4 regions of the Paraburkholderia strydomiana genome follow, and region 3 is predicted to be linked to each of the others. Evidence: predicted binding sites of a transcription regulator. Region 3 holds the regulator's gene; each other region holds the start of a gene.
What was found. Region 3 encodes LexA, which represses DNA repair genes until DNA is damaged. Its sites were predicted from a motif close to ACTGTATNNNNATACAGT; they were not measured.
Positions count from the first base shown of each region.

Region 1 (7,837 bases), on a different contig from region 3:
TGCTGTTCCTCGCGCGAGCCGATCAGGGCGAGCGTGCAACGGGCCTCGTTGAAGTATCGCTCGCGGCTGAAGTTGCGCACACGCTGGAGTTTCTGGAGATTCCCCTCGAAGAAGCTCGCGTGCATGCGCGCTTGCATGGTGACGCCGCAGCGCATGTGAACCGCTCGCTGTTCGGTCGCGCCTGCACGAATCTGTTGATGAACGCGATCCAGCATTGCCAGCCGGGTGCGCAGATCAACGTGCGCATTGTGCGGGACGGGCAACAGGTGCGCATTGAAGTTGCAAATCCCGGAGAGCCGATCGAGCCCAGCGTGCTCGAACATCTGTTCGACCGGTTTTATCGTGCTGAAGCGTCGCGCACCAATAGCAGAGAAAACCACGGCCTGGGTCTCGCAATCGTTAAGGCGATTGCGGAGATGCATCGCGGCAGCGTGTCGGTGCAAAGCGCGAACGGCGTCAATACGTTTGCATTTTCGATTGCTGCTTCGCTTGCGGACAGCGTCGCGCTGTCGGTACGTTCGAATGCGGCGAAACTGCCGGGGAATGGTGTCGGAAACGGTGTGGGCAATGCTGGGGCGAACGCAAACACGCCACCGGCACCGGCTTCATATTCGTCACTGGTAAAGGGAAAGTCCGCCTGAACGGGTAGCCACCGCTTCGGCGCTCCGTGTCACGCTGCATGGAACCGGGCGCACGAACTAGAAATCAAGCGTGAACTGAGCCGGCTCGTCACGCGGAACCTGTCCGGCGGGTTGCAGGTTGCCGGCCTTGACTCCGAGCAGCCTGATGGATTTAACGAGCTCCACTCTTTTCAGGCAGTCGGTCGCGGCGCGACGCAACGCTTCTGCATTGGCAATGGGTTCGGGAAGCGTGATGTCGCGCGTGACTGTTTTGAAGTCGTTGAAGCGAAGCTTGATGCCGATCTTCTTCGCCAGATAGCCTTTTCTCTGCAGATCGGCTGCCACCTGTTCGCACAGACGGGTGAATGCGGCGCCCAGTTCCTGCCGATGCCGTACGGCATGAAGGTCCCGTTCGAATGTGGTCTCGCGGCTCATCGAGACCGGTTCGCTGTATGTCACCACGGGCCTCTCGTCAAGACCGTGGGACACTCTGCGAAGCCATGCACCGTAGCTTCGGCCAAAGTGCTCTATGAGCCACGACTCGTCGCGCTCAGCGATTCCGCCGATGGTCGTTATTCCCAACGACGCAAGTTTCGCGCTGGCCTTGGGGCCAATACCGTTGATCTTATTCGCGGCCATTGGCCAGATCCTGGACTGCACGTCTTCGAACTTCAGGATCGTGATGCCGTCGGGTTTTTGCATGTCGGAGCACAGCTTTGCAAGCAGCTTGTTGGGTGCGATTCCCACGGAGCACGTGAGGTTCGTTGCTTCCAACACCGCCGACTTCAGCTTGCGCGCTACTTCCTCTGAACTGCCGCTCGTGAGCGAGACGTCCGCGTACACTTCGTCGATACCGACGTCTTCTATGCTCGAAGTGACTGACCGCACTGCATCTTTGAACAGTCGCGAATACGTTCGGTAGAGGTCGAAGTTCACCGGAAGGATGATCGCATCCGGCGCTAACCGGGCGGCCTTCATGGTGGGCATGCCGGAGTGAACTCCGAACGCGCGCGCTTCGTAGGTGGCGGTGGTCAAGACGCCTCTGCCTACGTAGTCGCGTAAGCGCGAAAATTCGCGTGTGCCGTCCGGGTTGGTCCGCGGCGCGTCCGTGCGACGACCGGCAACCACCATGGCCTTGCCTCGTAGTTCTGGATACTGCGACAGTTCACAAGACGCGAAGAATGCGTCCATGTCGATGTGGGCTATGCGCCGTTCATCTGGCATGCCGTGTTTGCTCGTTAGTGGCGTTCGGTGGTGCCGCCCGGCCAAAGGGGCGCTCGTCCGCACCTTCAGAAAGGAGCGTGCGGCAAGGGCACGTGCGTTTGACGGGTATTTTACCGGGACTGTACGTTTGTACAGTATTTTTTGTCAGGGTTCGTGGAATCCGGTCTGCGGATTTGTCGGGAAGGAAGCCGGGGCGCCGACAATGTGCTCGCGTTGGCGGATGCGCAACAGCGAACTCAGACGCAATATTGGTATGAGCCGTATGGTGCGACGATGCAGACGGGGCTGGCCGATCCGAACACGCAGCAGTACACAGGACGGGAGAATGACGGGACCGGGTTGTATTACTACCGGAATCGGTATTACAGTCCAGGCGCAGCGCGATTCATCAGTGAAGACCCGATCGGTTACGCGAGTGGGCAGACGAATGCGTATGCTTACGTCAACGGCAATCCGGTGCAATTCAACGATCCGTTTGGCGAGTCTAAACTCATGCCGATTACGGCGGGCCACCGGGCGGGTTTATCGTTCATCCGTTTAAGCCCAAAGTAAACTACTACGATTCAAATGGTGATTTGTCGGCTCAGTATCACGGTGACCATTCTCACGATGGGATGAGGCCGCACGGTCATAACGCCGGGCCGAATTTTGACCGCGACGAAGGGCTTCCGCTTTGTCCGATCCCTTGAAAATGGATTTTGATTTGGGCGTTGGCGCGCGATCAATGCTGTCGCCGCCCTTGTCAGAAGGTCGTCATGACCGATCGCAATCTTGATGATTCGACGGGTGCAAACACCGTTGCGGAATGGGGCCAAATAATGTGTGAAGTAGATGACTATGGGTGGGGCGAGGTAGGCAACTCCATCTTGCTCAAGAAGCTATTCGGATACTGGCCGGCTTTCCACGATGCACATGTGCTGTCTATCAAGATGGGGTACGGAAAACGTGATGCCCGAGAGGTAGATGTCGCAATCGAATTGCGACATTGGGGCCAGGATGACCCAAACTGGGTTGCACGTGGACCAGACTGCGTCATTACGCTGACCCTACTTGAGGTAAAGATCGCAGACGTATCTATGGACGCTTTCGTTCAAGATAACTCCGTAGGTGACGTTTGCTTCACGAGGACAGACGACAACCTATTGCTTTTTGAACTTGATCCTAATAGTGGCGCCAGCGTTTTCATTGCGTGTACGTCTGCCGAGATTACTCGAATAGAGCCGTATTGCGCGCCAATTTCTTCGAGTACGACGTGACCGCCAACGTGTAGTTGGCGCGGGGGCGACACAGTATCGTTTGTTTACTCGCTCCGGCCTTCGCGAGCCACCCTGACGCCAAGCCCGTCAGGGTCGCTGCGCACATCCAGAAGGGCGATTGCGACGACCCGCGACCACCTTGAGCACGCTACCCCGCCTTCAGATGCCGCGCAAGGGAAGCCCGCAGCACTGCCGCGCCTCATCTGGCGGCGAATACCGACACGCCGCCATTGACGAACCCGTTCGCCGCGCAACCCGGACATCCCGCCGGCGATGTCGCGGAAGAATATGGAACAAAAATGAGCCCGGTCGCCGGGTCGATTGCAACCGAATGCGCGTTATTGCCCGTGTTAAGACGGGCGACGACACTGCGATTGCCCGCGTCGACGATCGTCAACACGGGCGTGCATGGCGACGCGGCCGAGCAGGTGCCGTTCGTCGACGCATTGCCAGAAGACGTCCACCGGCTCGCCGCGTTGTAGTAGCGATTGGTGGGCGCATCATATTCAAGCTGATCGCCGCCGCCAGCGTTCAGGGACGCCACCAGTGCACCGTTCGAACGGTTGAAGATCTGCATGAGCAACGGAGCGCCAGTCGTACCTTCGCGACACCCGACCGCAATATCGTTGCCGGGGCCCAGTGCCAGCCCTGTGGGATCGCAATTGCCTTCCGGGTACATCGCTACGCCCGCAAGCGACGTGTAGTTTTGACTGCCACCGGTCGGAATTGCTCGAATGGACGCTCCCGGCAATTTCACCAGTTCGCCATGAGGATTCGCTGTGCTGCCGTCAACGTTCACATAGAAGTTGTCGCTGGCGGCGTCGTACCGGCACGCTTCGAGGCCCGCGGTGGGCTTGCCCGAGAGATCCGTGAACGTCACCTTGGCGACGACGGTCTGCGTGGACGTGTTGATGAATGTTGCGAACGGGGGCGTCTCTTCCGGGCTGGAGATCATGAAGATGCCATGCGTGGGATCCAGACAACCTTCATCTGCGCGAACGCCCGTCGTGCTAACCGTGATTTTGTTCGTCACGGCGCCAACAGCGGGATCGACCACCTTCACAGAGTTCACGTCGCCCACGTAGATAAAGTTGCCGACAGCCGTCGCGCCGTCCGGACCCGCCTGCGAATTCGGCCCGGGGCCAAGCCCGGTGAACGCGAGAGGCCCACTTCCCTGAATGGCTTTGACGAAGGTCTTCGACGGTATGTCGATCTGATCCAGAGATGCGTTATTCCTGTCGGTGAAATAGTATCGGCTACCCGAGACGACGCCGATGTCGAATGAGAAGTTTACGCCTGCCTTGATGTTGGGGACCGCGATGTCCGATACATGGTGCGGGCCGCTAATGCTGAGTTCGTCCCCGCCACAACCCGCAATCGCAATAGCCGCACACGCCACCAATGCATTCGCCAACAGGTGCTTCGGCATCGTACACCTCCCATCATCGTCGTTGGAGTGGACCTATCTCAACGGCGCGCCGGAAGAGATAGTAGACGTTGCTATAGCTTATGCATTCCCGTAAGCAGTTGTCCTTATCGTTTTCCCAGGTAGGCGGTACTGTGCTTAAGATTCCCATAAGGTTTGATATTTTATCTGTGCATACCTGACGCTTGAATGCCATCTGGAATTAGAAAACCATGGCTGTTTGCTATCGGTGAATATGTGGGCTTTAGGGGGAATCTCTTTGGCTTTCAATGTGCCCAGTCTGAGTATCGGCCGCGTGCCACAGATGCGACCGTATCACTGCGCACCAATCCGTTCACGCTTTCGAAACGGAGCGCTGATCCGATACTACGCAACCAGGCATCTGCACGTGGTTCAATGATCGACTGGCTCTGACGATGGCACGAGACAGCCTTGCCACCTCGTTGAAATGCTCGATCATGTCATTCGCCAGACGGAAAATGACTGCGCCTTCCTGACTCTGTAGTTGCGACTTCGATCAGGTTCAGATTGGCACCGGGCTGCATGGCGATACGGACCCCTCACATTGGAATCATTCCCCAATTGTACGAGGTTCCATCACCGATACCAGTAATCAAGGCGTCGCTTGAACGGCGGGATGGCGGCAACCTGATTACTTGTCCTTCGGCGCAGTCAACGGATCACGGATCCCACACGCGTTCCTGATGAATATCAGAGCTCGCTCGCAACCGGGTATCAAGAGAACCAGTCGGAGTCGAATCATGATCACCATTAGCATTGCAGATAGCGTTGTCTCGCCAATCACCCGGGCGAAAGCGAGTCCAACGGCGCCGTAGTGAGGAGCAAGCACGAGCGCGAGGATTATGTTCACGAACGCGGATGCGATTCCGACCGTGGCAAGCAGGCGATCCTTTTTCCGCGGCAAAAACACGTAACCGGCGATGAACTCGTTGAATGCAGCAAACGGGAACATCAAGGCAAAGATTTGAAGTATGTGAGCGCTGTGGGCGAAAGAATCACCCAGTATGAGAGGCAATACAAGAGGGGACAGGGTAAGCGCGGCGCAACATACTAGCAATCCGTATCCGATAAGCAGCATTGCGCCGCGCCGGGTCGTCTGGTTCGCGCCTTCCTTGTCGCCGTGGGCGAGTTGGCGCGTGATGGTAGGAATGAACACTTGGGCCGCCGGCCCCATCAATCCAAGGCTTAATGCTGCAAAACGTTCTGCCGCGCCGAAATAGCCCACCTGGGCGGGCGTAGATAGCAGCGTCAAAAGATAAGTAGATGAAGCTGTCAGAACCCTCGACGCGGAAGAGTAGATGAACAGCATCGTTGATTTCCGTATCAGGGAAATGGTGCCTGTCCATCGGAGGCGTGGCCACCCCAGTTGTGAGATTGCGAGCCCATAAGAAATAACCGATGACGCTACACCTGAGATGAGTAGACTCGCGACGACCCATACTGCGTCGCGGGGGCCTCGTACGATCGTCAGCACCAGAACCAGGCTCAACGCGAAACCGAAGACTTCGATGATGATGGGCGTTCGAAACTGGTGACGGCCCTGAAAAAGCCAACCGAGGTTGGCCCCGGACACAATTCCCAACAGCGTGGCCATCACACCGATCAGAGGTGTTTGGGACAGTACAGGAGAGCACATGGTGGCGACGAGCCCCGCGCAGCCACCCACGATTGCATGCACCAGACGCGCGCTCAAGTGCAAAGACAGAATCTCATTACATTCTTCGGTCGTTTGGGCTTTCGATATGTCCCGCATGCCGACGGGCTCGAAGCCATAGGCGACCAGCATCCAGATCACGCTCATCAGCGACATGGACGCCAGCACGCGGCTGTATCCGTCAACACCAAGCGTCCTGCTGTAAAAAGGTACGACGATGATGAGGTACAGATACCGCAACACATAGCCGCCGTACACGAACCCAACGGTACGGATGCTGTTTCGTCTATCCATTCTGCTTCTCCGGCTGGAGGGTGCCTTCTCAGCGCAATACGGCGCGACGGCGGATCTGACGGGTTACTGCCTGTGGCAGGAAGCTAACAACGGGCCGCACGTCTGCTTGTCTTGGTCCGCGTTGTTGACATCGTTGAATCGCGGAAGTACTGCATGCGCCGCATGTACTCCGTTGGTCCGGCTTTGTGAGCTAGATGTTGATGGGCCCGGAAGTGCCGCGCTAAAACCACGCGAAGGCTGTCTGAACGCGCGCAACCGCCTCCAGATGTCCCTTCTCTGCACGGTGCATGCCCACGACAGCCTGGCTGTGTCTCGGCATTATTACCGCATACTTGAATGCAGCGTGGGGCGGCACTATCGGGCCATCGCCCGGGTGCGCAACCATCTTGCCACGCCAAGACTTCCCAGCATTAACCCGGCTCCGAGAGCGGGCACCGCCCGGACTACGCTGGCCTCGGGCCATTCTGAAATTAAGGGTTTTCCATCTTTGGCGCCCAGCCTCGACATCCACTTGCGGGCGCTGAGCGGCAGGGGTGGCGCGACCTCCTCGAACACTCTGTGCAACTGATCGCTCGCATGAGGAAAGGAGCCTAATGCGCTCGCCTCACTACGGGTGGGTGAGCCTATGACGAGTCTGGTTACGATGGCGGCTCCCTGCGTGATCCCTTGCAAAGAATCAAGTATGTCGATATCGGCCTCGCTGAGAACGGCCAATACGTCATCGACATACGCATTGATCACATTATGTTGAAGTCTCAAGCCCCACGCCATGGCCTGCGGATTGTCCTGAGTAAGGAGCTCTGCGTAAACGATGCCATCGTCTCCTCGTTTATAACCCGTCGTCGTGCCGTGGTCCGCTGCGCAAAGGGCCTCAAATATTGGTCCTCGGACAAAGGGCCGTAGAGGCGCCGCGAAGGGTTCGCTCAGATAGTCGTCGAGACTACCGCAGTTTTCCGGGCGACGATGAAGCCCAAAGTAAAAGCCCGATAGACGCCGACTGAAACCTGCTTCGCGGGTGGACGCCACCATTGCCAGCGACCGCTGTAGATTCCCCCGCCATCCAATATCCACGACACCGACGTTCCCGTCGGCGAGAAATCCCTTTTGTTCCAGATAGTCGAGAAGCAGTTGCCGAGCAGAAGATGCGGTCGCATTGATGAGATTCACCACCTCGTCGTCCGCCTGCATATGCTGCATTAGTTGCTCCAGATCAGAGGCGCTCAGCGGCGCATCAGGGGAGCTAATGTGAAGACGTTGTCGCAAACCGGAAATGGCCGGATGCCCGATATCCACGTCGAACTTTTCCAATATGTCAGAAAGAGAACTTCCCGGCGTAAAGCCG
Region 1 covers NZ_JAVDVL010000001.1:766,594-774,430, reverse strand. Annotated here, with positions in the region: gene J2W46_RS03485 (heavy metal sensor histidine kinase) at 1-641, shown strand, start outside; gene dinB (DNA polymerase IV) at 699-1,844, opposite strand; gene J2W46_RS03475 (RHS repeat-associated core domain-containing protein) at 1,998-2,396, shown strand; gene J2W46_RS03470 (immunity 50 family protein) at 2,600-3,100, shown strand; gene J2W46_RS03465 (YncE family protein) at 3,300-4,529, opposite strand; gene J2W46_RS03460 (oligosaccharide flippase family protein) at 5,179-6,495, opposite strand; gene J2W46_RS03455 (HAD family hydrolase) at 6,850-7,837, opposite strand, start outside.
Region 1: dinB (DNA polymerase IV) is a predicted target of LexA. The motif match lies at 1,963-1,980, and genes of this name have one in related genera.

Region 2 (7,837 bases), on a different contig from region 3:
GTTCAGCGCGATGCTGACGGGTTTGAAGCATGCGTCGTCGGCTGGAGGCAAGGCGCCGGGCGCCCCTGACGGCCAGACCGTGCCGCGTGGACTCGTGCTGCGCAATCTCGCGCAAGCGGGCGGCGCTCAGCCGAACGCGAGCGGACCCATGTTGCGCAATGCGATGCAACCGGCGGACGGTCAGCGCGCCGACGCTGCCGGCGATGACAGCGGCGCGGCCGCGCCCGTCGCCGCGCAACCCGAGCCCGCCAATACAGCGGCGGCCGACGCCGACTCGAGCGCGTCCCCGGCATCGCCCGCGCCCACGCCGGAAGAACAGCAGGCTCAGCAACTCGCCCAACAGCGCTCGAACACGTTGAGCGTGCTCGACGCGCACTCGAAGGAACTGGGCACGATGAGCTTCTCCGATCTCGACAAGAAGATCGACGATCCGAAGACGCCGCCCGACCTCAAGCAGGCGCTGCAATCGCTGAAGAACGATCCGGACTTGCAGAAGCAACTCGACGGCGCATTGAACGGCAAGTCGGACGGCAAGTTCATCGCAGGCGACATAAAGCGCACGCTCGCGGACCAGCAACTGGCAGCGTCGCCGGATCGTGCAAACGCGCTCAACGTGTTGCAGCGTCACGAGGGCGAACTCGGCACGCTCAAGTTCTCGGATCTCGACAAGAAGATCAACGATCCGAAAACGCCGCCCGATCTGAAGGCGGCGTTGCAAACGGTAAAGAACGATCCCGGCTTGCAGCAGATGCTGGACTCGGGCAAGAACGGCAAGACGGACGGCAAGTTCAGTGGCGGCGACGTGAAAGCGCTTTCGAACTCGCCCACGTTGATCGCGATGAACCAGAAGCAGGCCAGTTCGTTCGAGAAGAACTACATTCCGTCGGACGACACCAGCGGCGCGAAGCAGGGCCGCCCCATGACCGCTAACGACGCCGAGCGCGAGCTGTATCGCTATTCCGACAACCTGCCCGACCCGGTGACGAAGGACTCGTTGCAGCAGATCGTCGACGGAACGGGCAGCGAGGGCAAGCGTCCGCCTCAAGTGATCGCGGCCGCCCAGTATTACCTCGATCATCCGGACGACTGGCAGAAGCTCGCAGGCAACGCCGACGGCAAGGTCAAACGCGGCAAGCTGGAAGACGCGATTTCATCGAACGTCGAATTGAATGCAGACGAAACCGCCACCGTGAAAACGATGCAGGCGAATTCCGACGCGTTCTTCAAGGACGGCAACCTGACGCGGGACAAGCTCAAGACCTTGTCGAACGATCCGAACCCCGACGTCGCGAAAGCCGCGAAGCAGCTGCTCAACGATCCGATGCTGTTCGGCATGATGGACAACGCGCTGCACGGCAATAGCGGCTCGTTTTTCCACGCCGCCGACGACGGCAAGATTTCGAAAAAGGACTTCGACAAATTCACCTCGACGATGAACAAAACGCCCGCGCCGACCTACGCGACCCAGGCGCCGTCGAGCGCTGAGGACGCGAACGCGGTCGCCGCGATGCAGGACGGCGAAGCCGACCAGCCGGACACGAAAGCAAAGAAGGGCGGCCAGTTCCAGGACTTCCTGCACGGACTCCTCACGATCGCCTCGAAGATCGAGGGTGTTGTGTCGAAGGTGCTCGGCGTGATCGCCGATCTCAAGATTCCGCTTATCAGCCAGCTGGCGGCAGCGGGCTCGGTTGGCGCGCAGGCGCTTTCGAGCGGCTACGAACTCGCCGACACCGCGCTCGAAGGCGGCGACATGAAGCAGGCCGGCATCAAGGCCGGCTTCGATGTAGGCGGCGCGGCCCTCGGCGCGCTGACCGTGCCGGGTGCGGGCACGGCGCTCAAGGGCGCGGAGTCGGCCGCACTGAACGCGGCGTATCAGGCCAACAAAGGTGTGATCAACAAAACGGCCGCGAAGGAAGCGGGTAAGCAGATCGCCAAGGACGGCGCGAAGGAAGTTGCCGGAACCGAGTACGACGATCACAAGGACGATTTGAATCTTCCGGGCGCGGCCTGATAAAGCGATGCACCGCGAGATCACGCCGATTGGAGAAAGACGATGCTGAAAGGGATTCCCCTGGATCACAGGGTGCCCGACGGGCGGGCGAACAGTAGTGAGACCACTAATGCGATCGCTAATGCGACCGGTGAGGTGACGGATAAAGCGGCCGGTGACAGACCGCTTGCGCAGTCGTCAGGAGCGAAGCCGCGCAGTGCGCGCGAGCCGTCGGCGGCGCTGGCAAATTTGCCGGATAAAAGCAACGGGTCACCTGGGCCGCTTAAAGTACGAGCGTCGAAGTCCGGGCCGCGCATCGAGCCCGACGACAACGCGCAGTTGCTCCACGAGCAGATAACCGGCGCTGTGAAGTCCGGCGGACTTCGTGCGTGGAGCTTGCAGACCCAGGGCGGCGCCCCGAAGGTCGCGCCAGAAGACGTTGCGGAGCAGTGGAAATACTCGAGGAATGACTCCGATAGTCAACGGACTTCGACGCGACTCGCGGGCTTCATTCTGGACGGGAATCCGAAGTTGCACGGAACCGAGTTGCAGGCCGTTGCGTCCCGTGCGAGCAATCGCATTGTGATGTCGATGAACAATGGCGAAGCGAACGAGAAGCTCCAGAAGCGTTACGGCGATGCAGCCAGGCTCAGGGACCATCTCGGCGAATTCATTGCCGAAAAACTTCGTACTGCGCCGCAAAGCGGCGCGTCGCTGTTGCTCAATACAGACGACAAGCTGCGCCGCGCGCAGAAGCTGTTCAACTGGCTCGGCGAAAATCCCGATGTCGTCCTGACCGTGACCGACAACCCGTCCCGGCACCACGCCGAGATCAGTGTGAGGCTGACGATCGAAAAGAACTATCCCGAGATGTTGAAGGAAGGTCGCGCCGCGGGTTCCAAGCCGCCGTGCCTTGGTTGCGTCTTGTGGTTCAACGAACGCGACGAGCTGACGGAATATCAGGACGAAGAGCAAAAGGTCCCGGCAGGTCCGCTGTTTCTCACGCCCGATAGTGGCCTGCGCACGCAGTTCGCGACACACGGAGTCGAGCCGATGGGTGCTGTGACGCCCGCTGTCATCGGCGAGGTCGCGGACACCGTCAAGCGCCAGGTGTCGGGTCTGAAGCTCGACATACGTCCGGTAACGAGTGGCAGAACCGACAACATCCCGCGCTCGCCGACAGACGACGAACCGGACACGGCGGATTACACGAAGGCGTTCGAATTCGGCAAGCCGCTCTTCGAGCAGAAGCTCGCTGCGAAGCAGAAGGTCCATGCGAAGCAGAAGCTCCATGCGAAGCAGAAGCGCGTCATGAAGCAAAAGACCGACACGAAGCAGATCGACACGAAGCAGAAGACCGAAGCGAAGCAGCAGAGCGACGCGCCGCAAGGCTCCCAATCGTCCCAATCGTCCCGTTAGAAGCGGGCAAATAATTCCCCGCCGCGATGGAATAGCCAGATAGCGTGGAATGTTGTGTGAGTGCGGCGGACATCATGAGCGCCGCGCCACATTACTGGGGATTTCAAACATGCTCAAATCGTCTTTGTCGCGCCGTCGTCTGATGGCAACCGGATCGCTGGCGTCAGTCGGTGTGCTGCTTTCGAAGATGTCATTCGGCGCGAGCACGCAGGCCGCTACAACGGCTGCAAGCTCGCGTGGGGTGCCGGCGTATCTCGGCGCGTCGCCGCAAACTCTGCCGCCGTTGCCGTGGGCGGACAACGCGCTCGAACCGGTTATCTCGGCGCGTACGATCGGGATTCACTACGGCAAACATCATCGTGCGTACTTCGACAATCTGCACAAGCTGCTGGCCGGCACGCCGCTCGCCAATGCGTCGCTCGAAGAGCTGATCATGCAGTCGCACGATCAGCCGGCGCTCGTCGACGTGTTCAACAACGCAGCGCAGGCGTGGAATCACAATTTCTACTGGAACTCGCTCAGTCCGGATGCGAGCGCGCCGAGCGAGAAGCTGCAGGCGGCGATCCAGCGCAAGTTCGGCTCCACGGAAGCGTTGACCAAAGCATTGGTGGCCACTTCGGCGTCGCAATTCGGCAGCGGCTGGGGATGGCTGGTGGTCGATCGAGGCGAACTCGCGGTGGTGAAGACGAGCAATGCGGAAACCCCGTTCACGCGCGGTCAGGCGCCGCTGTTGACGGTGGATGTGTGGGAGCACGCCTATTACCTCGATTATCAGAATCGCCGGCCGGATTACCTGGTCGCGACCGTGTCGCGTCATTTGAACTGGGCGTTTGCTTCGGCGAATCTGGATCGGGTTTGATCCCAACGCTGTAGCCCGTTCATTGAGATTCAGACCGCACATCGCCGCAATGGCGGTGTGCGTCGGGAAGTGCCTGCTGTATGGCGTTTTCTCTGGAATGGATGGCCCACGAGCTTGGGTACACACCTGTCCTTCCATTCGTTCCCAAAAAAAGTGCCTGTTCCCCGTCGCGAAAATCCGTGTAGGATACTGTACATCCATACAGGTTTTTTCGTCCATGACTGCCTCTTCTCCACCGCCCGAAGCGATACACCCGTCCCTGTGGCGGGCGTCCCAGCTTGCGCGCGGCCGGGGGCAGGTGGTCGACACCGGCTATCCGGCGCTATCGGCTGAACTGCCCGGTGGCGGCTGGCCAGTGGGCGCACTGGTCGACCTGCTCGTGCAGCAGCCGGGTGTCGGCGAGCTGCGGCTGCTACGTCCGGCACTCAGTGCAGCGGGCAACCGGCCCATTGCGTTCGTCCAGCCCCCGCATACACCGGACGGCCTCGGTCTCAGCTACATCGGCTTGTCGCTTGAGCAGGTGCTGCGCGTCAAGGCGCAGAAAACGGCGGACGCATTGTGGTCGGCAGAACAGATTCTGCGTGCCGGCAGTTGCGGTGCGCTGATTTTCTGGGCGCAGTATGCGCAGGCTTCGTCGCTTCGGCGCCTGCATCTGGCGGCGCAGTCGTCGGAGACGCTTTTCGTCATGGTGCGGCCGCTCGCGAGCGCTCAGGACGCGTCGCCGGCGCTATTGCGGCTGGCGCTCAAACCATCTGCCGACGGCCTGACCGTCGACATCGTGAAACGACGAGGGCCCTCGCGCGCGGAGCCCCTGTCGATTCCCCTTCAACCCACTCCTGTTCTGCTGTCACGACATGCGCGTCTTCCTCGCCGTTCACCTGCCGAAGTTGCCGCTCGAAGTTTTCAGGCCGAAGTGGTCGCCTGAGCCCGCTCACGGCAGTGTCGTGCTCGAGAAGGACAAGGTCGTGATTGCGGACAGCGTCGCGCGCGCGGCCGGAGTGAGGCTCGGCATGAAACGCGGTGGCGTGCTCACGCTGTCGCCCGAGACGGACATGCACGAACGCGACTTCGCCCGCGAGCAGTCCGCACAACGCGAGGTCGGCGTGGCGCTAATGCGCTTTTCGCCCGAAGTCGCGCTGCTCGATGAGGCGACCGTCGTCGTGGAAATAGGCGCGAGCCTGCGCCTCTTTGGCGGACTGCTTGCGCTGTGCCGCGAGGCGAAGGCGCTGCTTGCCACGCTCGGTCTCACCGCGCGCGTGAGCGCCGCGCCGACCGGCCAGGGCGCGTGGCTGCTGGCGCGATATGCGAAGGGGCGGGGCGCGCGGCGCGTGCTGAAGCTGTCCACGCTCGAGCAGCGTCTCGCCGCGTTGCCCATGATCGCGGTCCCCGAGGTGCGCGAGTTCGCCGACTGGTTCGCGGGGCTCGGCTGCGAAACCATCGCCGACATTCGCCGGCTGCCGCGCGCCGGCTTGCAGCGGCGCTGCGGCGAACACCTGCTCGATTCGCTCGACCGCGCATTCGGCACCGCACCGGAACTCTTCGACTGGCTCGAATTGCCGCCCACGTTTTCCGCGCGCATCGAAATGCCCGACCGGCTCGAACATGCGGACGGCGCCGTGTTCGGCGCGCATCGGCTGATCGTGCAGTTGTGCGGCTGGCTCTGCGCAAAGCAGTTGGCGGTCACCGCAATACGTTTGTTGCTGGAGCACGAGCGGGGGCGCGACGCCATCGAACCCACCACCATCGACATTGCCCTCGGCGAGCCAACGTGGCGTGAAGAACACCTGGTGAGGCTGCTGAAGGAGCGCTTGCATCGCATCGAGCTCACCGCGCCGGTTATCGCATTGCGTCTGGACGCCTCGAAAGTGGAGTCTGCTGCGCCGGCTTCCGATACGCTTTTTCCCGAGCCCGGCGGCTCAAAGGAAGATCATGCACGGCTACTCGAACTGCTGGTCGCGCGGCTGGGTGACGAGAACGTGCTGCGGCCCGCGCCGAGTCCCGACCATCGGCCGGAAGTCGCCAACTGCTGGGTGCCGGTGACACAACCGGTGAAGCCCGCAGTCATACCGGAAGGCTTGCCGAGGCCCACGTGGATGCTCGATACGCCGGTGCGCTTGATAATGCGCCAGCATCGTCCGTTCTATGGCTCGCCGCTGCGCATGGTGTCGCCGGGGGAGCGTATCGAAGCGGGCTGGTTCGACGGCGAACTCGTGACGCGCGACTACTTCGTCGCTCAGGCCGACGACCAGAGCTGCTACTGGATTTACCGCGAACGTGTCAGCAGCCGCGACGCCGAAGAAGACCAGCGGTGGTTCCTTCATGGCCTTTTCGGATGACGCGCCATGGATGCCACCTTCAGCATGCTGCCGGCGTATGCCGAGCTTTTCTGCCTCTCCAATTTTTCGTTTCTGCGTGGCGCGTCGCACGCCGAGGAACTCGCTGAGCGCGCCGCGCAACTGGGCTACTCGGCGCTTGCCATTACCGACGAGTGCTCGCTTGCCGGTGTGGTGCGTGCGCACGTCGCGGCGAAAGAAGCGAAGCTGCCGTTTATCGTCGGCTCCTACTTTCGTCTGGTGAACGCCGACGGCTCGCCGGCATTCGGACTCATCCTGCTGGCGAAAAATCGCGAGGGCTACGGCAATCTGTCCGAACTCATCACGCTGGCGCGTACGCGCGCGCCGAAGGGCGAATACCGGCTCACGCCGCAGGACCTGTCGCGACCGGAGAAGGAATACCGGCACCTGCTGGGCCTGCCGGACTGCCTGGCCATTCTCGTGCCGACCTTCCCGGCAAAAGAAGATGTGCTCGATGCCCAGGTCGAATGGCTGGACGAGACCTTTCCCGCACGCGCGTGGGTGGGCCTCGTGCTTCATCAGCGGGCGATGGACGACATTCACCGCGGCGCGGTCGAATTCGTCGCGCGCAACCGGGACGTGCCGGTGGTCGCACTCGGCGAAGTGGTCATGCACGTGCGTTCAAGAAAACCGCTGCAGGACACGATAACCGCCATTCGCGTCGGCAAGCCGGTTCATGAATGCGGATACGAGCTTGCGCCGAATGCGGAGCAGCACCTGCGCTCGCGGCTGCGGCTGGCCAATCTGTATTCGCCGGAGGCACTTGCCGCGACCGTCGACATCGCCGCGCGCTGCACCTTCTCGCTCGACGAACTGCGCTACGAGTATCCCGACGAACTGATACCGCCCGGCTTCACGCCGACTGCCTATCTCCGGCAGGAGACGTACATCGGCGCGCAACGGCGCTTTCCGTCGGGCATTCCGCACCACGTGCAGGAGCAGATCGAGCACGAGCTTGAACTGATTGCCGACCTGCAATATGAACCGTACTTTCTGACGGTCTATGACCTGGTCCGCTTTGCGCGCAGTCAGCACATTCTGTGTCAGGGACGCGGATCGGCGGCCAATTCGGCTGTCTGCTATTGCCTCGGCGTGACGGAAGTGGACCCCGCGCGCGGCAACATGCTTTTCGAGCGCTTCATCTCGAAAGAGCGCGGGGAGCCGCCTGACATCGACGTCGACTTCGAGCATCAGCGGCGCGAAGAAGTGATTCAG
Region 2 covers NZ_JAVDVL010000019.1:69,520-77,356, reverse strand. Annotated here, with positions in the region: gene J2W46_RS31735 (HrpF/NolX family T3SS translocon protein) at 1-2,011, shown strand, start outside; gene J2W46_RS31730 (hypothetical protein) at 2,054-3,409, shown strand; gene J2W46_RS31725 (superoxide dismutase) at 3,651-4,268, shown strand; gene imuA (translesion DNA synthesis-associated protein ImuA) at 4,486-5,193, shown strand; gene J2W46_RS31715 (Y-family DNA polymerase) at 5,123-6,604, shown strand; gene J2W46_RS31710 (error-prone DNA polymerase) at 6,611-7,837, shown strand, end outside.
Region 2: imuA (translesion DNA synthesis-associated protein ImuA) is a predicted target of LexA. The motif match lies at 4,457-4,474, and genes of this name have one in related genera.

Region 3 (7,837 bases):
GTCGTGCAGACGCCGCAGCCAGCTGCGCAATTCCTTGCGGACCTTGGCATCGAGCGCGCCGAACGGTTCGTCGAGCAGCAGCACTTTCGGCTCGACGGCAAGCGCGCGAGCGAGCGCGATACGCTGCCGCTGCCCGCCCGACAATTCCGACGGATAGCGCTGCGCGAGCCAGTCGAGTTGCACGAGCTTGAGCAACTCATGCACCTTCTCGCGAATCACCGCTTCCGACGGGCGCTCCTTCCTCGGCTTCACTCGCAGCCCGAACGCCACGTTCTCGAACACCGTCATATGACGGAACAGCGCGTAGTGCTGGAACACGAAACCCACTTCGCGCTCACGCGCGCCGACAGTCGCGACGTCCTGGCCCTGCAGGACGACCTGCCCGCCGTCCGCATACTCAAGGCCCGCGATCACGCGCAGCAACGTGGTCTTGCCGCACCCCGAGGGCCCGAGCAGCGCAACCAGTTCGCCCGGCGGAAAATCGAGCGAAACGTTATCGAGCGCGACGAAATCGCCGAAGCGCTTCTGCAGGTTACGTACGGTGATACCCATTACAGCTCTCCTTGCTTGAGCGGGTGTTGCTGCGAAGATTGCATGTTCAGCGACTGCGCGGTCGACGGCAAAGCGGACGGCAGCGTGACGGGTCCGGCGTGCGCCGGCACGTCGCGGGCGTCCGACAGTTCCGCCGACATATGACGCTCGGCGAGCAGTTTCAGTGCGAGCGTCACGAGTGCGAGCAAGGCCAGCACCGACGCCACGGCGAACGCCGCCGAGAAGTTGTATTCGTTGTAGAGAATTTCGACGTGCAGCGGCATGGTGTCCGTCTGGCCGCGAATATGGCCCGATACGACCGACACCGCGCCGAACTCGCCCATCGCGCGGGCGTTGCACAGAATCACGCCGTACAGCAGGCCCCATTTCACATTGGGCAGCGTGACGCGGCGAAAGATCTGCCAGCCGGACGCGCCGAGCACATGCGCGGCTTCCTCTTCGTCGTTGCCTTGCGCCTGCATCAGCGGGATCAGTTCGCGCGCGACGAACGGGAACGTCACGAAGATCGTTGCGAGCACAATGCCGGGCACGGCGAAGATGATCTGCACGTTATGCGCTTGCAGCCACGGACCGAACCATCCTTGCGCGCCGAACATCAACACGTAGATGAGACCCGAGATCACGGGCGAGACCGAGAACGGCAGATCGATCAGCGTGGTGAGGAGCGCCTTGCCGCGAAACTCGAACTTCGCGATGCACCACGAAGCCGCGAGGCCGAACACCAGATTGAGCGGCACGGCGATTCCCGCTGTGATTGCCGTCAGCTTGATGGCCGCCAGCGCATCCGGATCGGCGAGCGACTCCAGATAAAAACCAAGCCCCTTGTTCAACGCCTGATAAAACACGGCGACGAGCGGCACGACGAGAAAGAGCCCAAGAAACAGCAGCGCAATGCCGGTCAGAATCCAGCGGACAAGCGGCGGTTCGGTGACCGGATCGGGCCGGCGCGCAATGTTCAGTGGCGCGCGCGGAGCCACGGCGTGCGGCGTGACGCCGTCGGCGTTATCGACGTGACCTGCTGAATGGCGGCTCATTGCGCACCTCCGCCAATGCTTGCAACGCTCGCGGCGCTGGGCGCCGGACCTGCGTTGCCGCGGCTCGTGCGGCGCTGCAGATACCACTGCAGCGTATTGATGAAAAGCAGCATCAGGAACGAGACGACGAGCATCACGACGGCAAGCGCCGTCGCGCCGGCGTAGTCATACTGCTCGAGCTTCGTGATGATGAGCAGCGATGTGATTTCCGACTTCATCGGCACATTGCCTGCAATGAAAATGACCGAGCCGTATTCGCCGAGTGCGCGCGCGAAGGCGAGCGCAAAGCCCGTCAACAGCGCCGGCAACACGGCCGGCAACACCACGCGGCGAAACGTCAGCCAGCGCGATGCGCCGAGGCAAGCGGCAGCCTCTTCCTGCTCGCGCTCGAACTCTTCGAGCACCGGCTGCACCGTGCGCACGACGAACGGCAAACCGATAAAGGTCAGCGCGACGAGCACGCCCACCGGCGTAAAGGCGACCTTCAGACCGAGCGGCTCCAGGAACTGTCCAATCCAGCCGTTGCCCGCGTACACGGCCGCGAGCGAAATGCCGGCCACCGACGTGGGCAGTGCGAACGGCAGATCGACTACGGCGTCGACGATGCGCTTGAACGGAAACCTGTACCGCACGAGCACCCATGCGACCAGAAAGCCGAACACCGCGTTGATCAGTGCGCCGCCGAGCGCGGAGAAGAACGTCAGCCGGTACGAGGCCAGCACGCGCGGCGAGCTGACGGCGCGCACGAACTGACTCCAGTCGAGGGTGGCTGTCTTCAGAAAAGTCGCCGCGAGCGGAATCAGCACCACGAGGCTCAGATAAGCCACCGTGATGCCGAGTGTCAGGCCGAAACCGGGCAAGGCGCTTGGTTTGCGGAAGGTCAACGTGGTCATGCTCGATACTCTTTCGGTTGATGCTCGTGTTGCCGGCCGCCTGGTCCTGATCGGCCAAAAGCGCGCCAGCGGCGCGCTCCGGAAAGTGACGCGCCGTGGCGCGTCGCGTTGCCTCGGTTCGCGCCTGCCGCAGCGCGGACCTGGGCGGTGTTACTGAGGCTGGTAGATCGAATCGAACACGCCGCCGTCGGCAAAGTGCGTCTTCTGCGCGTTGGCCCAGCCGCCGAACGAATCGTCGACCGTGTACAGCTTCAGCTTCGGAAACTTCGAGGTCAGTTCGGCCGGAACCTTGTTCGAACGCGGACGGTAGAAGTTCTTCGCGGCGATTTCCTGGCCCTGCTCGCTGTACAGGAAGTTCAGATACGCTTCGGCCAGCTTGCGCGTGCCATGCTTGTCGACGACCTTATCCACCACGGCTACCGGCGGCTCGGCCAGAATGCTCACGGACGGCACGACGATTTCGAACTTGTCCGGACCGAATTCCTTCAGCGACAGGAACGCCTCGTTTTCCCACGCAATCAGCACGTCGCCGATGCCGCGTTGCACGAAGCTGGTGGTCGCGCCGCGCGCTCCGGAATCGAGCACGCCGGCATTCTTGTACAGCTTGCCGACAAACTCCTTGGCCTTCTGGTCATTGCCGCCCGGCTGATGCGCTGCATACGCCCATGCCGCGAGATAGTTCCAGCGCGCGCCGCCCGAGGTCTTCGGATTCGGCGTCACGATCGACACGCCGGGTTTGGTCAGATCGTCCCAATCCTTGATGTGCTTGGGATTGCCCTTGCGCACCAGAAACACGATCGTCGACGTGTACGGCGACGCGTTGTCGGGCAAGCGCTTCTGCCAGCCTTTATCGATCAAACCCTTGTTCGCGATGGCGTCGATGTCATAAGCGAGCGCGAGCGTCACGACGTCGGCCTGCAAGCCGTCGAGCACCGAGCGCGCCTGAGCACCCGAGCCGCCGTGCGACTGCTTGAAGGTGACGGTCTCGCCGGTCTTCGCCTTCCATTCTTTGGCGAAAGCCTGGTTCACATCCTGGTAAAGCTCGCGAGTGGGGTCGTAGGACACATTGAGCAGCGTCGTGTCGGCGGCTTGCGCCTGGCCCGCCGCGCCAAGGACGCCAAGCGCGGCTGCCGCGCCGAACGCGAGCGCTGCGATAAGTTTTCGGCTCCTGCCTGCCCGGCCCGCTTCGTGATTGTTCATGCCAAGTTCTCCGCGTGTTGGTGCGCTGAAACAGCGTGTGTTGTTTTGCGTCGGGTCACGTGCACATGAGCGACTGGAGGCCAGTCTATCCGGGGGCTTTCATCATTAAAAATAATGTTTATTCATTTTTTAATACGCAAAAGTGGTAATGACAGCCAGATAAGGCGTTGCGGCATGAAAACGGATGTCTTGACGTCGATTTACGACGTTGCAGCGAGGGGTCGAGCCGCAAACTTAAAGTAAAGCTTGAATTGCGCCGGATACTGTATAAAAATACAGGCACCTGTTCATCCATACAGTGGCGCCATGACCAAACTCACCGCACGACAGCAGCAGGTTTTCGATCTGATTCGCCGGGCCATAGAGCGCACCGGATTTCCGCCCACTCGCGCGGAAATCGCCGCCGAACTGGGTTTCAGCTCGGCCAATTCGGCTGAAGAGCATCTGCGGGCGCTTGCACGCAAGGGCGTGATCGAACTCGCGGCCGGCGCGTCGCGCGGCATTCGCCTGCTTGCTGGCCCGGACGAGGCGCCGCATCAGTTCACGTTGCCGCACGCCAGCATCATGCAGCTGTCGCTGCCGCTTATCGGCCGGGTTGCCGCCGGTAGCCCGATCCTCGCGCAGGAACATATCGCCCAACACTATGCGTGCGACCCGGCGCTCTTCTCGAGCAAGCCCGACTACCTGCTCAAGGTGCGCGGGCTGTCCATGCGCGACGCGGGTATCTTCGACGGCGATCTGCTTGCGGTGCAGAAAAGAAGCGAGGCCAAAGACGGCCAGATCATCATTGCGCGGCTTGGCGACGACGTCACGGTCAAGCGCCTTAAGCGCCGCGCGAACGGTATCGAGTTGATTGCCGAGAACCCCGATTACGAGAACATCTTCGTTGAGACAGGCAGCGCGGATTTCGCGCTGGAAGGCATCGCTGTCGGGCTGATCCGCCCGGGCGAATTCTGACAGCAACGGTTTGGCTTAATGAGCGACAAGCTCAGTGCGTCATTAGCCAACCGTTCGCCTGCTCACCGACTAAAGCAGTACTCATGTTGAATCGCCCGGAGAGACTCATGGAACGCCTTGCCCGCCTGTTGCCGTTTCGCCAGTTCGGCCGTCTGCGCCATCTGCGCAAGCTGGTACCTTGCTCACTGATCGAAGCGTCCACGGCCGCTACCGCGTCGCTGTTCGACTCGCCCGCTCGTGGGTCCGACCGGCAGGCCGCGTTGCCGTCTTCATTGCCGTCGTCACTGCCCGCATTCGCCCGCGTGTCGCTGAACTCGGGGCTCAATACTGCCGAGCCGGAGCGCCGTGCGCCGGTGCGCGTGTACCACGGGCCGTCGCGGCTCATCATGGTCGGCACTGTAGACGCGGTGTGCCGCATGATTGACCGTTGCATCGCCGAGGAAACCAACGTCCACGGAGCGGTCTTCGAGTCCTGATGAGTTGTGAGGTGTGGGGCGCGTCGCTCACATGGTTTGTGGCAGCGCACGGATCGTTTCAGCGCGGTTGCGGTCCACGTTAGATCACACCTGATGGAGATTTCCGCTCGATGGCAGTTTCAACACCCAGGAAGCGCAGCGCCCGTCCGCTTGCAGTCACGCTTACCGTCACGTTGATCGTGATCGCGCTGATCGCGGCGTTGGGCTTCGCTTATGCCTCCCCGTATATCGCGCTCAACAACCTCAAACGCGCCGCCGACGCACGTGACGCGCAGACGGTGAATCGGTATGTCGATTTTCCCGCGTTGCGCGAGAGCCTGAAGCAGCAAGTCACCGGCTTGCTGACGCGGCGGCTGGACTCACACGGAAACGGCAATCCGTTGGCTGCGATCGGCGCGATGATTGGCGTCGCGTTGATCGGCCCGCTCGTCGACGCGTATGCAACACCCGACGGCGTGGCTGCGCTTTTGAACGGCATGCCGCCGCGCGGCGAGCCGGGTGAGCGGCCCAACGCCGCGCCGGTCACCGGCAATCCGCCCGCTGCCAATGCGCCCGCCCCCGGATCGTCCGGCGCGGACAGCAGCACGCCCGGCGGCGCTACGGGTGATCCGAGCGGCAACGCGGTTAGCAGGCCCACGTCACCGCAACCTCCGCAACCGCCGCAACCGCCGCAAACCACGGCCGGCTATCGCGGCATCAACGAGTTCGCCGTCACATACCAGCACGGTGCGGGGGACGCGCGTTACTCCGCCATCTTCATGCGCGAGGGTCTTTTCACGTGGAAGCTGGCGGCGGTCAATCTGAACGAGTGAGCGCCAGGCGCGGCTTGACACATCGAACGCGCACGCGGCCGATCTGACGCAATGCACTCGTAATGCATGCGCCGCCCGCTACTCCGTCCTCCGCGTTCATCCGGACCAAAGCTCACGAGCACCCACCCGCACGAAGGCTGCACGCCTGGCGCGGGTGGCCGTGCACCCGAACCGCATCGTCAGGCCGCTTCCTGCTGCTGCTCATGCGCTGAAGAGCACGCGACCAGAATGCTGCATGACACCCGGTCGAGCAGCGGTGTGTTGCCGGCACCCATCCACCATCGGGACAAGCCCGTGCGGCAACGGTGGCCCACCACCACGAGGTCAACGTGCAACTCGTTGGCAAGATTGGCGATCTCGTCGATCGGATGGCCGAACGCAAAGTGACCCTGCGCGTTGACACCGCGCTCAGTCAGCCAGTCCACGCCCTCTTGCAGGATGTCCCGCGCGGTCTTTTCGAAGCTTCCGCACGCGACGTCCGTCAGCAGGCCCGCGCTTTGCGCAATGCTCGAGCGCATGTCCACCACCGAAAGCAGATGCGTTTGCGCCTTCAGATCCAGCGCAAGGTCGGCGCCGCAACGCAGAGCCTTGCGGCCTTCGCGCGAGCCGTCGTAGCACAGCAGGATTTTCTGGTAGCTCGCCATCGTTCTCCCCCTTTCCGCAAAAGCGCGGTCTGAATCAATCATGGTGCGCCGCAATTCAGCTTGCAAGGGATGGAAAACGCTAAGTGCGATTGCTGCACGCCCCGGCCTTGTGCATACGAGGCACACTCGGTGAGGACAACGCCGGCGACGCCTTTGCGGCAGTGCAAGAACCCACAGCGCGGGGCGCTCCTTAAACCGCCATTTCCCGGCTGATGACCTAGAATGAGCAGCCTTCCCGTCGATTCGCCTCTTTTGCCTGAGCCTCGATCCCTATCCATGCCCGACACCGCTATCGACTTCCAGCAGGTTGAAAAAAGTTACGGCGAAAAGAAAGTTGTCGACGGACTGTCGTTTCATGTCGACGTCGGTGAGTGTTTCGGCCTGCTCGGACCGAACGGCGCCGGCAAGACCACCACATTGCGCATGCTGCTCGGCATTGCCACGCCGGACGCCGGCTCGATCCGCCTGTGCGGCGAGCCGATTCCCGGCCGGGCGCGCATCGCGCGGGCGCGCGTGGGCGTGGTGCCGCAGTTCGATAACCTCGATCCCGACTTTACCGTCCGCGAAAATCTGCTGGTGTTCGGCCGCTACTTCGGCTTGAGCGCCGCGCAATGCCGCGCGATGGTGCCGTCGCTGCTGGAATTCGCGCGGCTGGAGAGCAAGGCCGACGCGCGCGTGAGCGAACTGTCGGGCGGCATGAAGCGGCGCCTCACGCTCGCGCGGGCGCTCGTCAACGATCCAGACGTGCTGATCATGGACGAGCCGACTACCGGCCTCGACCCGCAGGCACGGCATCTCATCTGGGAGCGACTGCGCTCGCTGCTCGCGCGTGGCAAGACGATCTTGTTGACCACCCACTTCATGGAAGAAGCCGAGCGGCTATGCGACCGGCTGTGCGTGATCGAAGAAGGACGCAAGATTGCGGAAGGCGCGCCAAGGGAGCTGATCGAGTCGGAAATCGGCTGCGACGTCATCGAGATTTTCGGCCCCGATCCGTTCGCATTACGCGATGAGCTTGCGCCGCTCGCACAGCGAACCGAGATCAGCGGTGAGACGCTCTTCTGTTATGTGAACGACGCCGGGCCAGTGCATGCGCGACTGAAGCAGCGAGCGGACCTGCGCTATCTGCACCGCCCGGCGAATCTCGAGGATGTGTTCCTGCGTCTCACGGGCCGCGAGATGCAGGACTGACTTCCATCGACACTGCACGAGACACGCAATGGATGCACGCACTTATCGAAGCAACGAAGCCACGCCACCCATGCAGGC
Region 3 covers NZ_JAVDVL010000005.1:213,968-221,804, reverse strand. Annotated here, with positions in the region: gene J2W46_RS16120 (sulfate/molybdate ABC transporter ATP-binding protein) at 1-552, opposite strand, end outside; gene cysW (sulfate ABC transporter permease subunit CysW) at 552-1,586, opposite strand; gene cysT (sulfate ABC transporter permease subunit CysT) at 1,583-2,479, opposite strand; gene J2W46_RS16105 (sulfate ABC transporter substrate-binding protein) at 2,630-3,679, opposite strand; gene lexA (transcriptional repressor LexA) at 3,986-4,636, shown strand; gene J2W46_RS16095 (hypothetical protein) at 4,744-5,112, shown strand; gene J2W46_RS16090 (DUF2939 domain-containing protein) at 5,223-5,924, shown strand; gene J2W46_RS16085 (universal stress protein) at 6,104-6,568, opposite strand; gene nodI (nodulation factor ABC transporter ATP-binding protein NodI) at 6,845-7,759, shown strand; gene J2W46_RS16075 (ABC transporter permease) at 7,788-7,837, shown strand, end outside.

Region 4 (7,837 bases), on a different contig from region 3:
TCTTTGCGCTCACGTTTTGCGGGCTTGTTATGGGCGGCATCGTTGTTGTCTGTATCACGCCGTTTTTCGTCGCCCACTTCGCGATTGGCGACGAACGGTGAATCGGTATCGCTGCCGCCTTCGCGCAGTGCGGTTCGCGCTTCCTTGGCGAGGTTTTCATACTGCTTGCGAAAGCGCGTCAGGTCTTTCTCCTCCAGTTCTTCCAGATCGAGCAGTGCGTTATGGGCGCCTTCGATTGCGCGGATCAGTTCGTCGAGCTTGATCTGCATGGCGGCCGTGTCGCGGTTCTGGGTGTTTTGGATCAGGAAAACCATCAGGAACGTGACGATCGTGGTCGACGTGTTGATCACGAGCTGCCATGTGTCGCTGTAATGAAAGAACGGCCCCGTGATTGCCCACACGATCACGAGCGACGCAGCCACGACGAAAGTGCCGGGACGGCCGGTCATTGTCGACAGATAGCTGGCGAAGTTCGAAAACCATTTGCTGTTCATGGCGATCTCCGTTGTTGGTCTGGTTCATACGATGATCGCATAGGACAGGTGGTCGGGCTCGGTCTGATCCGTGGGTGTTCCGCGCGCATGGTGTTGACGGTGTCTGTCTGCTCGGTGATATTCTTTTCGTCGCCTGGTTTGCGTTTGCTCCGTGCTTGCGAAGGCAGCGACGCTTCCCTCATTGCTTGAAAACAGCACGAACGGCAAGGACCGGCGCTCATGAACGATCAGCGAAATCTGGCACCCGACAGCACCGCGGCACGTGTTGCACTCTGGCGGGCGCTCCACAAGGAAGTCGATGCAGCGCCGCATGTTTTCGACGACTCGATCGGCCTCGAACTGCTAGCTCCCGGCGACGACTGGCGCCAGCGCGGCGACATGGACCCGCAGTTCACGCGTCCGTTTCGTGCGTCGATCGTGGCACGCGCACGTTTTATCGAAGACCTGGTGGTCGAAGAGGCGGCGCGCGGGATCGGCCAGTATGTGATTCTTGGGGCGGGGCTCGACAGTTTTGCGCAGCGCAGGCCGGAGATTGCTTCGCGCCTCACAGTATTCGAGATCGATCAGCCGGGGCCGCAGGAGTGGAAGCGTCAGCGGCTCGGCGAGCTTGGTTTCGGCATCCCGCCATGGCTGCGCTTCGTGCCGGTCGATTTCGAGGCTGGCGAAGCATGGCAGGATCGGCTAATGGCGCACGGATTCGACGACAGGAAGCCCGCAATCGTGGTCTCGACGGGCGTGAGCATGTATCTCACGCGCGATGCAAATGCGGCCACGCTGCGCCAGATCGCGGCTTTCGCCCGCGGATCGACGCTCGCCACGACGTTTTTGCTGCCGCTAGACATGGCGGATCCAGAAGTGCGTCCTGGACTGAAAATGGCGGAGAAGGGCGCGCGCGAAAGCGGCACACCCTTTCTCAGTTTCTTCACGCCGGCCGAGATGCTGGCCCTTGCCCACGACGCCGGCTTCGCGCAGGCGCGCCACGTCTCTGCGGCCGACCTTACGCAACGCTACTTCGCCAACAGAAGCGATGGCTTGCGTCCGCCGGACAATACCGAGGAATTGCTAATAGCAAATACCTGACCACGGTCCCCCACGAGCGTCACGGTAAGGCCGACGACTTGCTGAGCGTCACACCAGCAACCGGATCGCGAGCCCTGCCACGCCGCACACCAGCACTACTGGTATCACGCCGACCTTGAAGCGGAAGAGCGCGATCGCAGCCGCCAGCCCGATGACGAGCGACAACCAGTCGAAGCTCCCATGCAGGCCATGCGGCCATAAAACGTGCAGCGCAAAGAAGACGGCAAGATTCACGATTACGCCGACGACCGCGGCCGTGATCGCAGTGAGCGGCGCGGTGAATTTCAGATTGCCGTGCGTGGTCTCGATGAACGGGCCGCCCAGCAGGATGAACATGAACGAAGGCAGAAACGTGAAGAACGTCACGATCGTCGACGCGACGACAGCGGACAGAAGTAGCGCGTCCGGACCGAATATCGCTCGCGTCCATCCGCCGACAAAGCCGACGAAAGCGACGACCATGATCAGCGGGCCGGGCGTCGTCTCACCGAGCGCAAGACCGTCGATCATTTGAAGCCCGGTGAGCCAATGCTGATGCTCGACCGCGCCCTGGTAGACATAAGGCAAAACCGCGTACGCGCCACCGAACGTAAGCAGCGCTGCCTTCGTGAAGAACCAGGCCATTTGCGTGAGTGCGCCGTTCCATCCGAAAAGGACGGTTAGCGTACCGATCGTCACCAGCCATATGAGGACAAAGCTTGCCAGGACGATGAAAAAGCGCTTCCAGGTAAAGAGCGCGTGACGAGGCGTCGGCGTGTCGTCGTCGATCAGCGCCGGGCCGTGAAGCTGCGCAGCGGCGCCGTGCTTGCCGCCAATCACGAAAGTGCCGGGCGCATATTTCCCGCCGACGTAACCGATCACGCCAGCCACGAGAACAATCAACGGGAACGGCACCTTCACGGCGAAGATGGCGATAAACGCCGCAGCGGCGATAGACCACAGCCAGGCGTTCTTAAGCGCGCGTGAGCCAATGCGATACGCTGCGAACACGACGATCGCAGTCACAGCCGGCTTGATTCCGTACAGCACGCCCGCCACGGCCGGGACGCTGCCGAACACCAGATAGACCCACGACAGGCCCATAAGAATAAATAGCGACGGCAGCACGAAAAGCCCGCCCGCGATCACGCCACCCCACGTGCGATGCATGAGCCAGCCGATGTAGGTCGCAAGTTGCTGCGCCTCGGGCCCGGGAAGCACCATGCAGTAGTTCAACGCATGCAGGAAGCGCTTTTCCGAAATCCAGCGCTTTCTCTCGACGAGTTCCTGGTGCATCAGCGCTATCTGCCCGGCCGGACCGCCAAAGCTCATGAAGCCGAGTCGCAGCCAATACCAGAACGCAGTGGAGAGCGGAACGCGGGCGACGTCGTCTTTCATCAAATGGTCCTGTTCGTTTTGCCTCGTGCTGGAGCGCGGGCTTCGAGCGGTCGCAAGTATCTTTTGGCTAGCGAGGGTCTCAAGGGTGTCTGGGCGATGACGATTGGCCACTCAGGATCGGCTTGCTGACTTTTAGCTTTCCGGTCACTGACGTTCCGGTCATTGCCCCCGGTCATTGATTCCCCTTAACCGCATGACGGAACGTGCGGCGCAGTCTAGCAGTTAAGGCACGCTGCGCTGTTCCGCTTGCACCGATGCCGCCAGTTTCCGCGCTTCGACGAGTGCTTCGCTGATGGCGCTCAGCACTTTGTCGCGCGCGGCGTCGTCCTGCTGACGCAACGCGAACGAAGGATGATATGTCGCGATTCCCCAACCGCCTTCGAGTTCGAACGGCTTACCCATATAGTCGCGCAAGCTTGCCTTTTCGCGCAGCAACGCGTTGAGCGCCGTTGCGCCCAGCGCGACGACGACCGATGGCCGAACGGTTTGCAACTCCTGCTCCAGCCAATACGAGCATGCTTCGACCTCGCGCTGCGCGGCGGTTTTGTGCAGCCTGCGCTTGCCGCGAGGTTCCCATTTAAAGTGCTTGACCGCGTTCGTCAAATAAAGCTGCTCACGCGACAGGTCGGCGCGGACGATCGCGAGGTCTAGCAACTGTCCCGCCGGCCCGATGAAAGGCTCGCCGCTCAGATCCTCCTGATCGCCGGGCTGCTCACCGATCAGCATGATGCGCGCGTCACGAGGCCCCGAACTGCCCACGGCTTGCGTCGCATTGCGCCACAGGTCGCAACGCCGGCAGGCATCCAGCGACGATGGCTGATCGCGGGCGGGCTGAGCGAATTCGGCTTCGACAGGAATGGACTTGCCGCCGAGCGCCGCGACCCCGCTCGCTTGCGCAACGCGCCGCGCGCCGCTCTTTGCTTCACTGATCATGGCGGGAATCAGATGGCCTTCAGGCAGCCCTTTCCAGAACCGCACCGGCATGTGCTGTTCGAGCGCGGCTTCGTTCAGACGCGCAGGATTGAATGTGCTGCGGTAGTACGCGAGCCACAACGCCTCGGCTTCGTCTTCACTGTCGCAGCGATGCTCGTGGCGCAGAGCAGGGCGCGCTTCGATATGTAGTTGCTCGCCGTTCCAGAACGCGGCGCCGTGAGGCGTCGCGATAATCCACGACGAGCGCCCCATGCGTTGCGCGAAATGTTCCGCGGCCCATGCGAGAACGTCGTGCTCCGGTTCGTACCAGGCTACGTACTCTGGGGTTTGGGCGTCCGGCTTCTGCTTGCGAAAGCGCACGTACGCGATCATGTCGTGCTTCGCACGGCGCACCGCTTTAGCCATCCGGTAGAGCCGGGCGCCGTCGACGTCGGCTGGCGACGCCACCGCGCGATCACCGCATTGCCAGCGCCACAGCACCTTGTAGAGGAATGCCCACCGGTCCGGCTCGCGATACAGCGCCGCATCATGCAACAGCGCCGACAGTTCTTTCGAGACGTGAACGGCCGGGGCGTCCGACCCGAGCGCCGCGTTGCCGGACGTGTCACCGTAATCGAGCGCCGTTTGACCAGACAGCGAACCATGACCACCGGCGCCTTCTTTAATGCGCCATTCGATCGACTCCGGCGCAAGCCCTTGAGCCAGCGCAACGAGAGTGGCTGTACGCCAGGCGGCAAAATGGTTTTCGATCTCGATGCAATGAAGCACGATACGTCACCACAACTGCATTTGCGTTTGCATTGGCGGCGTCAGGATTCGCCGCAGATGAGCCGACGACGCGTCGTGCATGGCCGCGCGATAGTCTTGTGTAACGACGAACGGCTTGATCTTTTCCAGCGGACACCGCAGGCGCACCAGATCTTCATAGCGCACCCGCCGTGAGCGTCGCAACTCGACCAGCCGCTTGGCATTGCGCATGCCGATGCCCGGCACCCGCGCGATCATGCGAAGCGGCGCGCGGTTCAGGTCGACCGGGAACTGGTCGCGATGCCCGAGCGCCCATGCAAGTTTCGGATCCATGTCGAGCGGCAGGTTGCCTGGCTGTTCGAACAGTTCCGCGACGTTGAAACCGTAGCCGCGCAGCAGAAAATCTGCCTGATACAGACGATGTTCGCGCAGCAGCGGCGGCGCCTCGCCGGGGACTGCCGAAGGACTGTCAGGGATCGGGCTGAATGCCGAGTAATACACGCGCTTCAGCTTGTACGATCCGTATAGCGTTTCCGCGGTCTGCAGGATGGTGCTGTCGTTCGTCTGATCCGCGCCGACGATCATTTGCGTGCTTTGGCCGGCCGGCGTGAACCGGGGCGCTTTTGCGTCGCCCAGCGCCTCTTCCTGCGCGAGCCGGATCGACCCCATGGCGAGCTTGATCGTGCGCACGTCTTTCTCCGGTGCAAGGCGTGCGAGGCTGCCTTCGGTCGGCAGTTCGATGTTCACGCTCAGACGGTCGGCATAGCGGCCGGCTTTGGCGATGAGTTCGGGGTCGGCGTCGGGGATGGTTTTCAGGTGAAGGTAGCCGCGGAACTGGTGATCTTCGCGCAGCGACTGCGCTACCCGCACCAGTTGCTCCATGGTGTAATTCGACGACCGGATGATGCCTGAACTTAGAAACAGTCCGTCAATGTAGTTGCGCCGATAAAAGTCGAGCGTGAGGTCCACGACCTCCTCAGGCGTGAAGCGCGCCCGCGGCACATTGCTCGAGCGCCGGTTGACGCAGTACTGACAGTCATACAGACAGAAATTGGTGAGCAGGATTTTCAGCAGCGATACGCAGCGCCCGTCTGGCGTGAAGCTATGGCAGATACCGGCGCCGGTGCTGGCGCCCAAACCTTCCGTGCCGCGCGACGCGCGCTTAGGCGCGCCACTACTGGCGCACGATGCGTCGTATTTGGCCGCGTCGGCCAATACTTCGAGCTTTTTCTGCAATTCCACGTTGCCGCCGATACTGTATGGATGTACAGTATTGTACGTGGGCAGCTCGTAAGCGCAAGCGTTTTTTGGCAGGGTCGGCGGCGGGGTTGGATGCTTGCTGGCTTGCGGTGCGGTTGCTGCCTGGTTGCTTGTTCGTTGCTGGTTTTCCGCTGGCGTCCGCCAGTTCGTTCATGTGAAGGGGGATTCGTGTAGATGCCGGATTTCAGCACGCAGGAGCAAGATGCCTGAACAACTGTGGTTGCCCGGGCTCGAGGCGCCGCCAACGCCAACCGACGGCCTCTTTTTCGCTGTCTTCCCGGATGCGAATACCGCGGCCAGCATTTCAAAGCTAGCGCAAGAGCTTTGCGGGGAAGCGCGCGCCCGCAGTAAGCCGCTTGCCGCCGGTCGTTTGCACGTCACGCTGCGTCATCTCGGCAATTTCGCGGGCGGTCTGCCGCCGGCACATGTGGAGGCCGCAATGCAAGCGGCTGCCGCGGTTCGCATGGCGCCGTTCAGCGTCGAATTCAATACGGCGGAGAGTTTCGCGTCGAAACCGCGGCCGGGCCCGTTAGTGTTGACGGGGAGTGAGGGCGTGGTGGGTCTGCATCGGCTTCATGATGCATTGACCGAAGCGCTGCACGTCAAGGGCATTGAAAGCCGCGCCGGTTCCGCGGCAGTGACTTATACGCCGCATGTCACGTTGGCTTACGGCTTGCCTTGGGCCGCCGCGCGTCCGGTTGAGCCGGTTTGCTGGAATGTGCGTGGTTTCGCGTTGATACACAGCTTATTGGGGCGTACCCGGCATATTGTGCTTGCGCGCTGGTCGCTTGAAGGGGCCGCGCCCTAGTGGCATTGGCGCGACGATTAGTTGGTCGTGAAGAGGAACATGAAAGGAGGGTGGGCAGCGACGCGTGATCTGTGGCTTTAGATTTTGTGGGGATCTGGCGTGCGTCTAGAAGCGCATACCAGTAGCGCAAACGCCGCCGAAACCACCGCCGCTTCCGCCGGCTCCGGCGCAGAATACTGCGCAGCCGGAACGCAAGGCGGACATCGCTGCGGCTACACATACACCGCGTAGGGTTGTCTTGAATGAGCGCCTGTCAACGCGGGCGCGGCTCGCGAGCGCTGAAGCGCAGCCCGCGCACGCCCGGACTGCGGGCTGCGGGGCAGTGCTTGTGGCAGTGATTCGTGCTGCGTTGTCAACGCGTGAGTGTGTCATTTGCAATTGCATGATCGGTGGCAAAAAAAGCAGGAAACAGAGAAGCGAAGTAGGTGAGCGAGGTAGCCAAACGAAGCGAACCGAGCAGGCGGCCAAAGCACGCCGCGAGCGCGACTCGCAAAAAGTGTCGAAGCCTAGCTTGCATCCATCCAGGACTCCAATACGCAAAATCCGAAAAGCCGGCGGGTCGGGTGAATCCGGCGGAAGGAACCCTCGTGCGCTCCCTGATAGAATGCTTGGGCCGCAACGTAGTGGATTGCAGATGAGATTGCTTGATGCGTTAGTCGAACAGCGTATTGCCGCCGCCGCCGCACGTGGCGAATTCGACGATTTGCCGGGCGCAGGCGCGCCGCTCACCCTGGACGACGATGCTCTGGTCCCGGAAGAAGTGCGCGTCGCCAACCGGATTTTGAAAAACGCGGGGTTTGTGCCCCCCGCAATGGAGCAGTTGCGCGCGTTGCGTGACTTGCAGGCCGAACTGAATGCCGTGAGCGATCAGGCTACGCGCTGCCGTCTTCAGGCTCGCATGCTGGCACTCCATATGGCGCTGGAGTCGTTACGTGGAGGCCCGTTGGTGCTGCCGCGCGAATATTGCCGCCGGATTGCGGAGCGCTTGTCCGAGCGGGCTTCCAACAGCGATATGTCCGCGGTGGAAGGCTCTCCCGCGAATGTCGCCGGCTCGGGGACACAGTGAGCGAGCCCGTCGTTGGCCGCGGGGCCTTGGGCTTGAAATTGGGCTCGAACTTGGACTGGATCGAGGCAGGAA
Region 4 covers NZ_JAVDVL010000010.1:193,603-201,439, reverse strand. Annotated here, with positions in the region: gene J2W46_RS25005 (low affinity iron permease family protein) at 1-494, opposite strand, end outside; gene J2W46_RS25000 (class I SAM-dependent methyltransferase) at 714-1,574, shown strand; gene chrA (chromate efflux transporter) at 1,623-2,951, opposite strand; gene J2W46_RS24990 (UdgX family uracil-DNA binding protein) at 3,174-4,652, opposite strand; gene J2W46_RS24985 (putative DNA modification/repair radical SAM protein) at 4,659-5,873, opposite strand; gene J2W46_RS24980 (2'-5' RNA ligase family protein) at 6,094-6,699, shown strand; gene J2W46_RS24975 (DnaJ family domain-containing protein) at 7,334-7,765, shown strand.
Region 4: J2W46_RS24985 (putative DNA modification/repair radical SAM protein) is a predicted target of LexA. The motif match lies at 5,886-5,903, and genes of this name have one in related genera.